4 regions of the Blautia sp. DFI.6.71 genome follow, and region 3 is predicted to be linked to each of the others. Evidence: riboswitches for the same ligand, from Rfam matches in the RefSeq annotation. Region 3 holds a riboswitch; each other region holds the start of a gene.
The links. Region 3 has a riboswitch for cobalamin ahead of LJE12_RS12110 (cysteine-rich small domain-containing protein). Riboswitches for the same ligand answer to the same signal wherever they lie in the genome.
Positions count from the first base shown of each region.

Region 1: linked by a shared signal. The riboswitch ahead of LJE12_RS02605 (sirohydrochlorin cobaltochelatase) and the one ahead of LJE12_RS12110 (cysteine-rich small domain-containing protein) in region 3 are both predicted to bind cobalamin.
Region 2: linked by a shared signal. The riboswitch ahead of LJE12_RS10075 (ABC transporter substrate-binding protein) and the one ahead of LJE12_RS12110 (cysteine-rich small domain-containing protein) in region 3 are both predicted to bind cobalamin.
Region 4: linked by a shared signal. The riboswitch ahead of LJE12_RS03320 (ABC transporter substrate-binding protein) and the one ahead of LJE12_RS12110 (cysteine-rich small domain-containing protein) in region 3 are both predicted to bind cobalamin.

Region 1 is NZ_JAJDMJ010000002.1:195,872-199,057, reverse strand. Features, by position in the region: gene hisB (imidazoleglycerol-phosphate dehydratase HisB) at 74-661, shown strand; partial or broken gene hisI (phosphoribosyl-AMP cyclohydrolase) at 740-1,066, shown strand; cobalamin riboswitch at 1,422-1,598, shown strand; gene LJE12_RS02605 (sirohydrochlorin cobaltochelatase) at 1,800-3,186, shown strand, end outside.
Region 2 is NZ_JAJDMJ010000020.1:1,253-4,438, forward strand. Features, by position in the region: gene LJE12_RS10070 (FecCD family ABC transporter permease) at 1-757, opposite strand, end outside; gene LJE12_RS10075 (ABC transporter substrate-binding protein) at 772-1,896, opposite strand; cobalamin riboswitch at 2,012-2,280, opposite strand; gene LJE12_RS10080 (ABC-2 transporter permease) at 2,368-3,018, opposite strand; gene LJE12_RS10085 (ABC transporter ATP-binding protein) at 3,015-3,186, opposite strand, start outside.
Region 3 is NZ_JAJDMJ010000027.1:32,465-35,650, forward strand. Features, by position in the region: gene LJE12_RS12105 (C1 family peptidase) at 1-1,019, opposite strand, end outside; gene LJE12_RS12110 (cysteine-rich small domain-containing protein) at 1,430-1,726, opposite strand; cobalamin riboswitch at 2,134-2,328, opposite strand; gene LJE12_RS12115 (EutP/PduV family microcompartment system protein) at 2,391-2,906, opposite strand; gene LJE12_RS12120 (BMC domain-containing protein) at 2,995-3,186, opposite strand, start outside.
Region 4 is NZ_JAJDMJ010000003.1:130,023-133,208, reverse strand. Features, by position in the region: gene LJE12_RS03325 (hypothetical protein) at 1-630, shown strand, start outside; cobalamin riboswitch at 706-904, shown strand; gene LJE12_RS03320 (ABC transporter substrate-binding protein) at 1,102-2,664, shown strand; gene nikB (nickel ABC transporter permease) at 2,720-3,186, shown strand, end outside.

The DNA of each region.
Region 1 (3,186 bases), on a different contig from region 3:
TAAACTGTAGTTTGCGCATTAAAACAATGGATTCAGAGTGTTTGAAAATAAGTAAGACAGAGAGGACTTAACCATGGCAAGAGAAGCCTCAGTAGAAAGAAATACAAAAGAAACAGAAATCAAATTAAAAATAAATCTGGATGGAACCGGATATTCTGATATTGAGACAGGTGTGGGATTTTTTAACCATATGCTGGATGGATTTACCCGTCATGGGCTCTTTGATCTCAGTGTCAGAGTCCATGGTGATCTTCAGGTGGATGACCATCACACCATCGAGGATACAGGAATTGTTCTGGGAACTGCATTAAAAGAAGCAATTGGTGACAAAAAGGGGATTAAGCGCTATGGAAGCTGCATCCTTCCCATGGATGAATCCCTGGTGCTCTGTGCGATTGATCTGTCCGGAAGACCTTACTTTGTATGGGATGCAGAGTTTACCACAGACAGGATTGGTGACATGTCCACGGAAATGGTAAAAGAGTTCTTCTATGCCATTTCCTATGCCTGTGGCATGAATCTTCATATCAGGGTTCTGGCAGGTGGGAATAATCACCATGTAGCAGAAGCAATGTTCAAAAGTTTTGCCAAAGCACTGGACGCAGCCACATCCTATGATCCAAGGATCACAGATGTTCTGTCTACCAAGGGCAGTTTGTAAAATTTGAAAATTTACGAAATGATTTATGGCAATCAATAAATTAGATGGAGACAGAAAATGGAAAATACAGTGAATTTAAAAAGCAGCATCGCATGGTCTGATTTTAAATTAAACAGTGATGGAATGGTACCTGTTATAGCCCAGGATTATCAGACAAACGAAGTGCTGATGCTGGCGTATATGAATGAAGAAGCATTTAATACCACTCTTGAAACAGGTAAAATGACTTACTGGAGCAGAAGCCGCAATGAACTCTGGACGAAGGGACTCACATCCGGACATCTTCAGTTTGTAAAATCCCTTACACTGGATTGCGACAATGATACGATCCTTGCTAAAGTAGAGCAGATCGGTGCAGCCTGCCATACCGGAAACAGAACCTGTTTTTTCAAAACCCTGACAGAAGTGTAATGAATAACGCGATAATATAACGGGATAGTGGTAAGAGAATCGATAGTTTTTTAATAATGCCGTTACTGTTCACTGGTAATATCCCGCGAGGTGTTTTTTGTGAGCGAAGGCCACAGAAAACCCGAGACATACCGCGCGAATTTATGCGATTAGCATAAATTAAGTTTGCGAAGCAAACGATACTCCTTGGGCATTGCACAAGGAGGTTCATATTTCCTGCATCGCGAAGCGTGTTGCTGAGAACGGAGTGAACAGTAACTAATGCCAAACATTAAAGGAAAATATACATGAATTGTATTGACATTTTTGGTAAAATGTGATAAAAAAAGAATATCCGAATTAAATATGTGCAATGTTATAACGCAAAGGTTGCATCGCGCTTGATGCGCAAAAGAGAATCCGGTGAGAATCCGGAGCGATACCGTCACTGTGTATGGGAGCTGCTTTTCAGAAACCACTGGGAAACCGGGAAGGGAGAAACAGCGATGATCGAAGTCAGGAGAACTGCCTTGGCGTAGAATTTAAGGTCTGCGGTATACAGAACCTGTATTCTCATAACGATACATAGCTCTTTTATTAAATGAATCAGACAGAATCGGAAATTACAGATATATCTGGTACATATAAACCATGTATTTATGGGAAAGCGGTAGCTGCAGAATATGCAGTTGCCTTTTTTGTGCATACAATTGTCCGGAAATACGAGAAATAAAAGAGGAAAAACGAAATGAAAAGAAAATCCATGTTAGCCTTATTACTGGCAGTATCCATGACTTGTTCCATGACAGCAGCAACAGGTACAGTTGCTTTTGCATCTGATGATGCAGCAACAGAAGAGGCTGCAGATGACACAGAAGCAGCTGCAGACGATGCAGATGCAGCAGATACAGAGGAAGCATCTGATGATACAACAGAAGCTTCTGATGATGATCAGAAAGCCGCAGACGAAGTTGGTGCCCTGATCGATAAGATTTATGTTCAGGAAAGAACAGACACAACTGACGAAGACTGCAAAGCAGCAAAAGAAGCATGGGACAAACTTACAGATGCTCAGAAAGAACTGGTAACAGGCGAAGAAGCAAGCCCTGAATACTTTGGACGTGACACAGGTGATGCTTCCAAAGATGATCCTCGTAACCAGGATGAGATTGGTGAGAATGAACTTCTTGTAGTAAGTTTTGGTACATCCTTCAACGACAGCCGTGCAGAGGATATCAAAGGAATCGAGGATGCCCTTGCAAAAGCATATCCGGACTGGTCAGTAAGACGTGCATTTACAGCACAGATCATCATCAACCATGTACAGGCAAGAGATGATGAAGTAATCGATAATATGCAGCAGGCTCTTGACCGTGCAGTAGCTAACGGTGTTAAGAATCTTGTTGTACAGCCGACACATCTGATGCATGGTGCAGAATATGATGAAATGACAGAGGCAATTGATGGATACAAAGACAAATTTGAATCTGTTGCAATTGCAGAGCCAATGCTCGGTGAAGTTGGTGATGACGCTACAGTGATCAATGATGACAAGAAAGCAGTTGCTCAGGCAATCACAGATGAAGCTTGCAAGGAAGCTGGATTTGATGATATGAAAGCAGCAGCAGATGCAGGCACAGCATTTGTATTCATGGGACATGGTACATCCCATACAGCTAACGTAACCTATGACCAGATGCAGACACAGATGGATGATCTTGGATTCACAAACGCTTTCATCGGAACTGTAGAGGGAGAACCGGAAGACACAGCATGTGACAAGGTTATCGAGAAAGTAAAAGAAGCAGGATTCAAGAATGTGATCCTTCGTCCTCTGATGGTTGTTGCCGGAGACCACGCTAACAATGATATGGCTGGTGATGATGCAGATTCCTGGAAATCTCAGTTTGAGGCATCCGGTGATTTCGACAGTGTTGACTGTCAGATCGCAGGTCTTGGAAGAATCGCAGCAGTAGAAGATCTGTATGTGGCTCATACAAAAGCAGCAATTGATTCTCTTGGAGCATCTGACGATGCAGCAGCAGAAGATACTGATGCCAAAGCAACAGATGACAGTGCAGACGATGCACAGGCAGATGACGCAGCTGAGACAACAGCTGATACTGCAGAGGCTG
Region 2 (3,186 bases), on a different contig from region 3:
GTGTGATCGATACATCATCTCCTAACAGCATCAGATTCAGATTACGATATTGCGTCCAGAAAATAATCACACAGATCAATGTAACCGGAAACATCACACCTGCTCTGCTCCAGCTTGCGCCTGCAAGGCTTCCCATCGTCCACTTCATTACTTCTGTTGCTGCATTTTTGTCGTTGGTGATATAGATAACAAAATTGGAAAAAGCAGAACATACCGCACTGACAGCCATTCCGGCAAGGATCAGTTTGGCAGAAGTAGCTTTTCCGCCCATGTTTGCAATAGCAATGACTGCAAAAGAAGTGACCATTGCACCAATAAATGCAGTAACACCAACTGAGTTTCCACCGAGAAATCCACCAACTCCAAGCATGATCGCCAGTGTTGCACCAAAGGATGCACCGGAGGAAATACCAAGTACATACGGATCTGCCAGTGGGTTCTGGACAATCGCCTGCATAACTACGCCACAGACGGAAAGAGCCATTCCAACTGCCAGAGCCAGCAGGACTCTGGGCAGTCGAATGAGCCACACAACATCGTGAACTGCGCCTTCTGCATAGGCGGACAGGCTTTTGATATGAAACAATTTATACGCAATGACACTGTATACATCTTTCAGTGACAGATCTGCATTTCCAAAAGTGATCGCTGCCAGAATGGAAAAAATCAAAAATGCCGCAAGCCCGATAAGAACTGCCACATACATGGATGTCCTGAGCACACTGCCTTTTTTTGTCTGTGAAACCTGTTCTTTCACTGTTATGTCCTCAATCAGTCAAGATTCACATCCGGATATAATCCTTTTGCGAAAGTTTCAATACCATCCTGTGTACGTGTTGCACTTGCGTACATTTCACTGAGCATGATCGGATAAACACGACCGTTCTTTACAGCGTCAAGGCTCTGAAGTGCTTCGTCATCCTTGATAACGGCAAGCTGGCTTTCTTTTACAGTTTCCGGATCATCACCTGCATATGGCATGTATACAACAAAAATCACATCAGGGTTTGCTGCAATGATATCTTCTTTTCCTGCTGTAGAAGCATCCGGGTTTGCCAGAGTCGCACCCAGTTGTGTTACCATATCTCCACCAAGGCTCTTTGCACCATAGTTTGTGATATCTTCTCCAAGAGGTTCCAGAACCATTACGCTTGGTTTCTCTTCTACATCTGCTGTTGCTGTAAGAGTTTTATCGATCACTGCCTGTGCATCATCTACGATTGCCTGTGCTTTGTCCTGTACATCAAAAATCTTTCCAAGATTTAAGATGTCTGTAAATTCATTTTCCAGAGTTCTGTCTCCGTCAGGGCGTGTGTTTGTGTTGTAATAAGTGTTGCAGCCTTTGTCGATCCAGTCTGTTACATTTCCGAGATTTTTATCAGAAAACAGGGAGCTCCAGGATAAGATCATGTCTGGCTCCAACATCGTTACAGTCTCAAGGGATGGGGTAAATTCATCAAGATAATTTGTTTTTGAAAATGCATCTTTAAGTTCATCCGGAACTTCATTGTCAAGACCTGCAGTAGCTACCAGACGGTCTTCCAGGCCAAGTGCAAGCATGGTTTCAATGCTTCCCTGATATACAGCAAGAACTTTCTCCGGTGCCTTTTCATAGGTTGTTTCGATTTCATTTCCATCATAATCATAGGTTGTGATGGTCAGAGGATATTCTGTCTTTGTACCTTCTGCGTCTGCTGTCTTATCTGCATCTGCTGAATCCTGTGCGTCTGCATCTTCCTGTGTATCAGAGTCTGCATCTGCTGCCGGCTGATTGTCCTCTTTGATTGTCTCAGAGTCTGCTCTCTCTGCTGCAAAAGCTGCCGGAGCTGCGGAAACTGCCATAGCTGCTGCCATCATAATTGCCATGATTCTTGTGGATAAATACCTGTTTTTCATTTGACTTCCTCTCTTTTCGTATATGTTATTTATCTGTTCGTGTAACCGAAAAGATGGGACTTCAGAAAAAGTAAAATAGAAGTGATAAGAATAACGGATACTTTTTACGGAAGCTCCTTCTTTACGCTGTCAGGCAGGTTTCCTGACTCACAGTTCACAGAAAGTTTCCACAAAATAAAAACTGATACAACATCCATGCTTCAGCAGTTCATGAATGTTGTATCAGAAATATTTCCAGATACTCTCTGGCAGCCGGATTCCGCCTTCTCACATATTTATGCAATGACATATTACAATCCCGCTTTTTTTCTGTATACAGTGGCCGCAACCGTTCAGGCATTTCACCTGATTCCCTCTCACATTACCATACACAAAATCTGCATATGATAATGTTCACTTAACAGCTTATTCAATTACGCTGATACAATTCTAGCACACTGCTTTTATAATTACAACCATATTCGAGACACATCAGAATTCTTTCTTCTCCATAAGCCGGACACCAATCCCAAAAGACCCCATATATACAATTACTGTAAACAATACAACTCCAGCCAATACCATTCCCCGGTTCAGTCCATTCAGCCATGCATCGACTGCGTCTGCTGAAAGTCCCATTGTTTTTATCAGAGCATAAACTACGGCAATTATAATAGCCCACATGACCATTGCAATATAACGTCCTTTTTCTGCTCCAAAATGTATTACAAGCGGGAGCGATACTGACAACATAAGAAGCGCCAGTGGAATGTATATCAGAGTGCCAATAATTTTCTCACTCAGGCACCCCTGAAGCTCTGCCACACCTTTACAGATCACTCCCGTTATTGCTTCAATTCCCCACGCTGCAGCCGTAAGCCCTGCTCCCAGCAGATATTTCTCCGCCACATACTGTTTTCTGGTAACCGGCAAGGTCATAAGAAATGCAAGACCATTATCAAACTCATCATAACTTATAGTCGTAATGGCAAAAATTGCTGTGACAAACGTAAAATATCCTATAGCAAAACTGACGCTCCCACTTCCTGCCAGATTCAGGATGACTCCCATTACAATAACCAGGATAAAATACTGTTTCTGCTGTTTCATCAGTTCTATATCCTTTACAAATAATCCCTTCATACCTGTTCCTCCATCATCACTACCAGATCATCAATCTTTCCATTCTCAATTACAACATCTGGATAATTTTCCATATAAAATTGTTTCTGGTTTGTCAGACACCTGTATCCATAAGCTTCTTTCCGGATCTTAATAAGGTATTGCTGATCCAGTTTTTCGTACTCTTCT
Region 3 (3,186 bases):
GAATACGTATCATCCCATCCGACCACTGTCACAATATGATTAATTACAGTCGAATTTGATTTTCCAACAGGATAACAATATGCTGCTGTGTCCGGGTTTACATAATTTTCCTTCATATAAAGCATAATGGATACTGCATGGTCATTCAGCAACATTTCCTTCATACGTTCCTCACTGTATTTGGAAACAGATGCATTTTTCAGATATGCCGCTGAATTATAAGCCTTACTTCCCGGAATCTGTACAGTCAGATCCTGCTGATGCGAAGAATCCGTAGGAAATGGTACATCGGCCTCTGTAGTCATTCCCGACCATGTACTGAGATAAATAGCCGCCAGGTGATCATTACCTCCTATTACATGATAATTTCCCAGTACATAATTCTTATCATCGGGGGTATTTCCAAGAGGATCATTCTGTCTGTTGGAGAAAAAATATGATAAATGTTCTTCTGACAGATCGTAGGTTCCTTTGTTCTGTGCCAGAAGCGAAGTCTCCATGATTGCTGCCATACCAAAAGCCCAGCAGGTTCCAAATGGATTCTGATTCTTTACGGGCGTAACTAATCCTTCCTTTCTGGCATCATAGGAAGATGGAAATGCAGCCTCCCTGTTTCCATATGCAGCATAAACTGATGTCAGATCACTCTCCACTTCAATTCCCGGATCCAAAGGTTTTAAATTTTTAAAGGGTTCCAGTTCTTCCTTTCTTTCCTCTTCTGTCAACGGACGACCCTTAATATACCTGATTCCGTCTGTACCCTCTTCTGAGTTTTCTCCATCCTGAAACTCCTGTTTTGCATCATCGCTTCCGAACAATTCTGCATCCGATCCCGTATCTGTTCCAAATTCATCTGCCTGTGAACTTTGAAATTCTTTCAGATCTGATGTATTTTCTTCTGTCTCCCTGTTGACTCCGGATCCAAACATTTCCTGACCCGCAGCGGGTACCGATGTACAAACCATTGAATAAGCCAGAAAAACTGACAATGCGCGTATCGCTGTATTTCTTTTTTTCATGTAGTAGTTAACTCCCTTACATAAATATAATATCATTATATCAGTATCTTTTTTGTTTTTCAACCATGATCAATGACAAAAACCGTCGGAAAACAGTGAATTTTCCCTGTTTTCCGACGGCTCTATGTAGAAATGCAGAGCTCTGCCGACAAGAAAATGTCGCCAGGAAAAGACGTCAAATGCCTGTGATGCATTTTCTTCTGTGCATGTGAAAAGTGTGAAAAATGTGTGTGAAATGCTTTATATACTAACTCAGAACAGACTTGAAAATCTTACAGACTCTTCTCTTTTGCTATCCTTATTCTAGCAGAACAAGCATTGTATTACAATGAAAATCGTTCTTTCTTATTTGTGCTAATCTGACACATTGTTACTGTTCACTCCGTTCTAAGCAGCAACGCATTCTCCTCTTATTTGCTGATACTTTCCTTTGCTCTTTTCATCATATCAGCCAGTTCCTGGTATTTTCCTGTGACATACCCATAGTTTTTTCGCTTATGCGGAAGCATACAGTTTGTGCAGTCTTTAATTCCCTTTTCCGTATACCGGAAATTCCCACCGCATTTCTCACCCAGGGCATATAGCGGGCAATAACAAAACAGACAGTTAAAATCATCCGGATCTGCATTCTTATGACACGGAAAAAATTCACATTTCTTATGGCTGAAATAAGAATATTCTTTCCCTTCCCAATAAGGTTTCTCCATTGCTACCTCTCCTCTCCTGTTGCAAGTTTTTATCTTTCCAGAATAATTCCGTTTTCTCATTCTCCATCAATCCCACCCATCAGAGGACGAAATAAAAAAAATACTCTAATAAATTATCAATTTCTCTTCACATAACAAAGCATTGAAAATTCATTACAGTATTTTTCACAGATCATACATTTAAAATTAATAAGAGGGAGCGATGCTACCCCGGGGTAGAAAAAAATCCGTTCATGAGTGCGCGGAGGGAACGAATAAATCCGAAGTAGTATCGCCTGCCATTTAATCATGTATAATTCATAAAGAACAGGCGCATTCCATAAAAAATGTCTGCCTTCAGATAAAAGCAGACAACACTCCGAAGCTGCGGATTCAACGGAGTTGGTTGTTACACTTTACACGGAAGTTTAACCTCGCCATACCAAGCAGGTTTCCTGGCTCCAGGCTCATCGCTCCTCTCTCCTTCTCATGCTATGGCACAATGGACATTCTGAGATTTGCTCCTCTGTTACAGTGACCGGATCGCTCAGGTTTCTCACCTGATTCCCTCTTTCTGTACTGCTCTTTCTCACAGTATCAGCACTTAATATGTTCTGTATGGAATTATACTGTCATTATAATAACACCCTGCAACAAGCTTGTCAACTATTTATCAATATATTTTTCAATATTCCACACCTTCCGGCAGCGGATCCCATTCATTCAGACCAAGACTCTGTCTGAATTTTGCTTCTTCCAGACTCAGCTTTGGAACATCCTCATTCAAAAACGCTCTCAGCTCATCAATCCCCTCTCCGGTCACATTGTTTACCAGAAAAATTCTTTCACATCCTGCATTCAGCATCCACTGACGCACCATTGGAACATTCGCATAAGGAGAATCTATTTTCGTAATGATTCCTATCAGTGGTCTCAGAATAAATGCATTACTGCCATAGCCAAACAAACTGAAAGGTTCATCTGCTGACTGTACCATTGCCACCACATCTGCTTCAAAAGAAAAACAGGCCAGCCCTACGCTGAAATGCTTGGACTCTGCATACTCTCCCGGAGAATCAATGGTATCATCATCCGTATTCGTATACTGCGTTTTTACATAATGAAGTTTTTCGCCTTTTAATGCCTGCGTTAATGAAGTCTTACCTGCTTCACTTCTGCCCATCAGAAATATTTTCTTCATATTTAATGTCTGTCCCTTTCACTTCTCTCAGCTATTCCGGCAGTTACATAAGCACCATCGATACAGAATAACTGACTTTTCGTATGTTTTAACTTTTGTGAACTGCACAAGTCTTAAAGCCAAGCACCTCTCTAAAAAATTTCACCACTTCTTCCACTGCAGTCTGAACTTCCGTCAGACCTCCCGTAAGGATCAATGATCCGCTGAAGCGATCCATGAAACCAATCTCCACATTTGCACTTTTCACTGCAATATCAGCAGCTACAACCACTGCTTCCCA
Region 4 (3,186 bases), on a different contig from region 3:
GGTATTCTGAATAAGCTTCAGGAAGCATATGGTCTGTCATATGAGAAGTCTGTAGAAGAACTGGTGAATACGCAGGATACGGAAGAAATTGAAACAGGCAGTGATATTAAGATTACTCTGGTTCCGGGTTATCCAAAAGATCATCTGGATGAAAAGCTGGCTGCTCCGCTGAATACAGGAGAGTATAATGTTATTCTGAGTGTAGTGAGCGCAAGTGATTTTATCAAGGTAATTGATGCTTATGAAGAAGAGAACAGTACAGATGTATTGTTGGGGTCAATTGATTGTTTTACAGAAGATACATACGAAATGTTTAACAAGAAGGGATATAACGGCAAGGAAAGAATCGACTATCTTGTAGGAAAATATGGTGCTATCGTTGCACCATCATTTGTTGCTATGAAGAATGCTCTGGAAGGCTTTGCAGAAGATTACCGTGAAGATGGAAGTGCTTTCCGGCTGCAGCAGTCATTTTGGACAGCGGATTCAGTAGATGAGTTTAATAAGCAGTATGTGTTATCTATTGGAATGTATGATAATACATATAGTGTAGAGGACATGATGGGAGTTCTGAAATCCTATACACCGGAAACAAATTTTGAAGAATTCCAGAAATTTACGGAAAAATAGATAGAAAATAAAAGTCTGAAATAATTGACGTATGCATGATAGTATGTTATGATAAAGAAGTATTCATACGGCCATTTGATGATTTTAGAGATAAGTTCAGACCAGCAGAAGCGTCCTGCTGGTCTGATTAAAAGGGAAACCGGTGTAAATCCGGTACGATCCCGTCACTGTGATAGTTGTTTTTCAGCTGCATACCACTGGAAGATATTTTCTGGGAAGGTGCTGAAAGTATATAGGCTTAAGTCAGGAGACCTGCTTATTTCTAGTAAAAGAGATTCTTGCGGACGACGAGAAATCCTGATTAAGAGTTACAACTTCATGTGTTGCATATATATATGTTTGATTCTTTAACGGTAAGATTTCGTGACGGATGCGGGAGCATCTGTCTTTTTTTCGCTCAAAATCATAGGAATGGACAGTATGAGAAGGAAGAAAAACAACGAAGAAACAAAAAAAGAAAGGAAGTAAAGGATGAAAAAAACAAAAAGAGAATTACTTGTGTTAGCAGCAGCAACAACAGTTGCGTTATCAATGGGAGTTACTGTACAGGCGAAAGGTGATGAGAAGGTTTTAAACTTCGGATGTCAGATGTACACAGATGGATGTGTAAACAGTGCAAATGATGAAAACGGTGGATGGAATGCTATGAGATATGGTATTGCTGAAGCATTATTTAAATTCGATGACAATATGGAAGTTATCCCGTGGCTTGCTGAGAGTTATGAAGTAAATGACGAGCATACAGAATGGACGATCAAGCTGAAAGACGGAATTAAATTCTCTGACGGATGTGATTTAACTCCGACAAAGGTAAAAGAGTATTTTGATCACATGAAAGAGGTAGGACCTTCCGGATCTGCCAAACCGGAGAAATATCTGGAATTTGAAGCAGAAGTTACTGTAGATGATGATGCAAATACAATTAACATCAAAACAAGCAAACCATATGCAAACCTTGTAGGACAGCTCTGCCATCCAACAATGGGAATTACAGATGTAGAACATATTGAAAACTATGATAACGGAATTATTGGAACAGGTCCATACAAGATTGAAGAATTCAATGGTGTAGGTGTTGGTTATACATTAGCTGCAAATGAGTATTATCGTGAAGATGTCCCATACGATAAAGTCAATCTGCTGTTCATGGGAGATAACTCCGCAAAAACAATGGCACTTCAGAGCGGTCAGGTAGACCTGGTTGAGAACATTACAAACGTAGCAGATATTCAGGACTTCCAGGATAACGATGACTATACTGTTGATATCGCATCAGGTGTACGTTGTGGATTTGCATGGATGAACTTTGACGGTGTTCTTGGAAACAAAACACTTCGTCAGGCAATCCTGATGGCAATTGATAATGATACAATCTGTAATTCCAGAACAATCGGTGGACTTTATACACCAGGATTCTCCGTACTGCCTTCTACTCTGAACTATGACTATGACAAACTGGAAAATCCATATACCTATGATCCGGAAAAAGCAAAACAGATTCTGGATGATGCAGGAATCGTTGATACAGACGGAGATGGAATCCGTGAACTGGATGGTCAGAATATCAACCTCAGATATATTTCTTATGAAAACCGTCTTCTGAATGACTTTGCAGATGCTCAGGCACAGTATCTTGCAGAAATCGGTATTGGTGTTGTTCCTGAATACGGAAGCTCAGATGATCAGTGGAGTAAACTTGCAGCACTGGATTATGACCTTAATAACAATAACTGGATCACTGTTGGTACCGGAGATCCTCTGGCATATATGGCTAACTGGGCAACTGATACCAGCTACTGCGCATACTCCAACCCGGACTATGACAAGTTATATGAAGAATTAAAAGGTGAAATGGATCCGGAAAAGAGAAAAGATCTGATCTTCCAGATGCAGCAGATTCTGGTAGATGATGCAGCGGTTCTGATTGATGGATACTACAACTCATCTATGATCTACAGTAAGAAAGTTGGTTCTGCACATATCCATACAGCAGATTACTACTGGCTGTCAACAGAAATTACTCCTGCAGAATAAGAAAAGTCTGCGAATTGTGAAGTTACTGAATAGTTACAAACAGAAATAAAAAGAGGTGTCTTTTTTGAGTAAAAAGCAAATAATCAAGCGTTTATTACAGATTGTGATCGTATTGATCGGTATCAGCTTTATTACATTTGCACTGACCTTTATGTCACCAGGTGACCCTGTACGAAACATGTACACGGCAACCGGTGTAATGCCTACTGAAGAAATGGTTCAGGAGACACGCGAGGAACTTGGTCTGAATGATCCGTTTCTGGTGCAGTATACCAGATGGCTTAAGAACTGTCTGAAAGGTGACTTTGGCAAATCATACAGCTTAAATAAACCAGTTACAGAACTTCTTGCAGCCAGATTATGGCCGACTTTGAAACTTACATTAATGGCCATGATCCTTATGCTGGTTATTTCTGTACCTTTAGGTATGTTGTCTGCCATATATAAAGATAAATGGATCGATTATCTCGTCCGGGGAATTACATTCCTCGGATGTGCGATGCCTAACTTCTGGGTTGGACT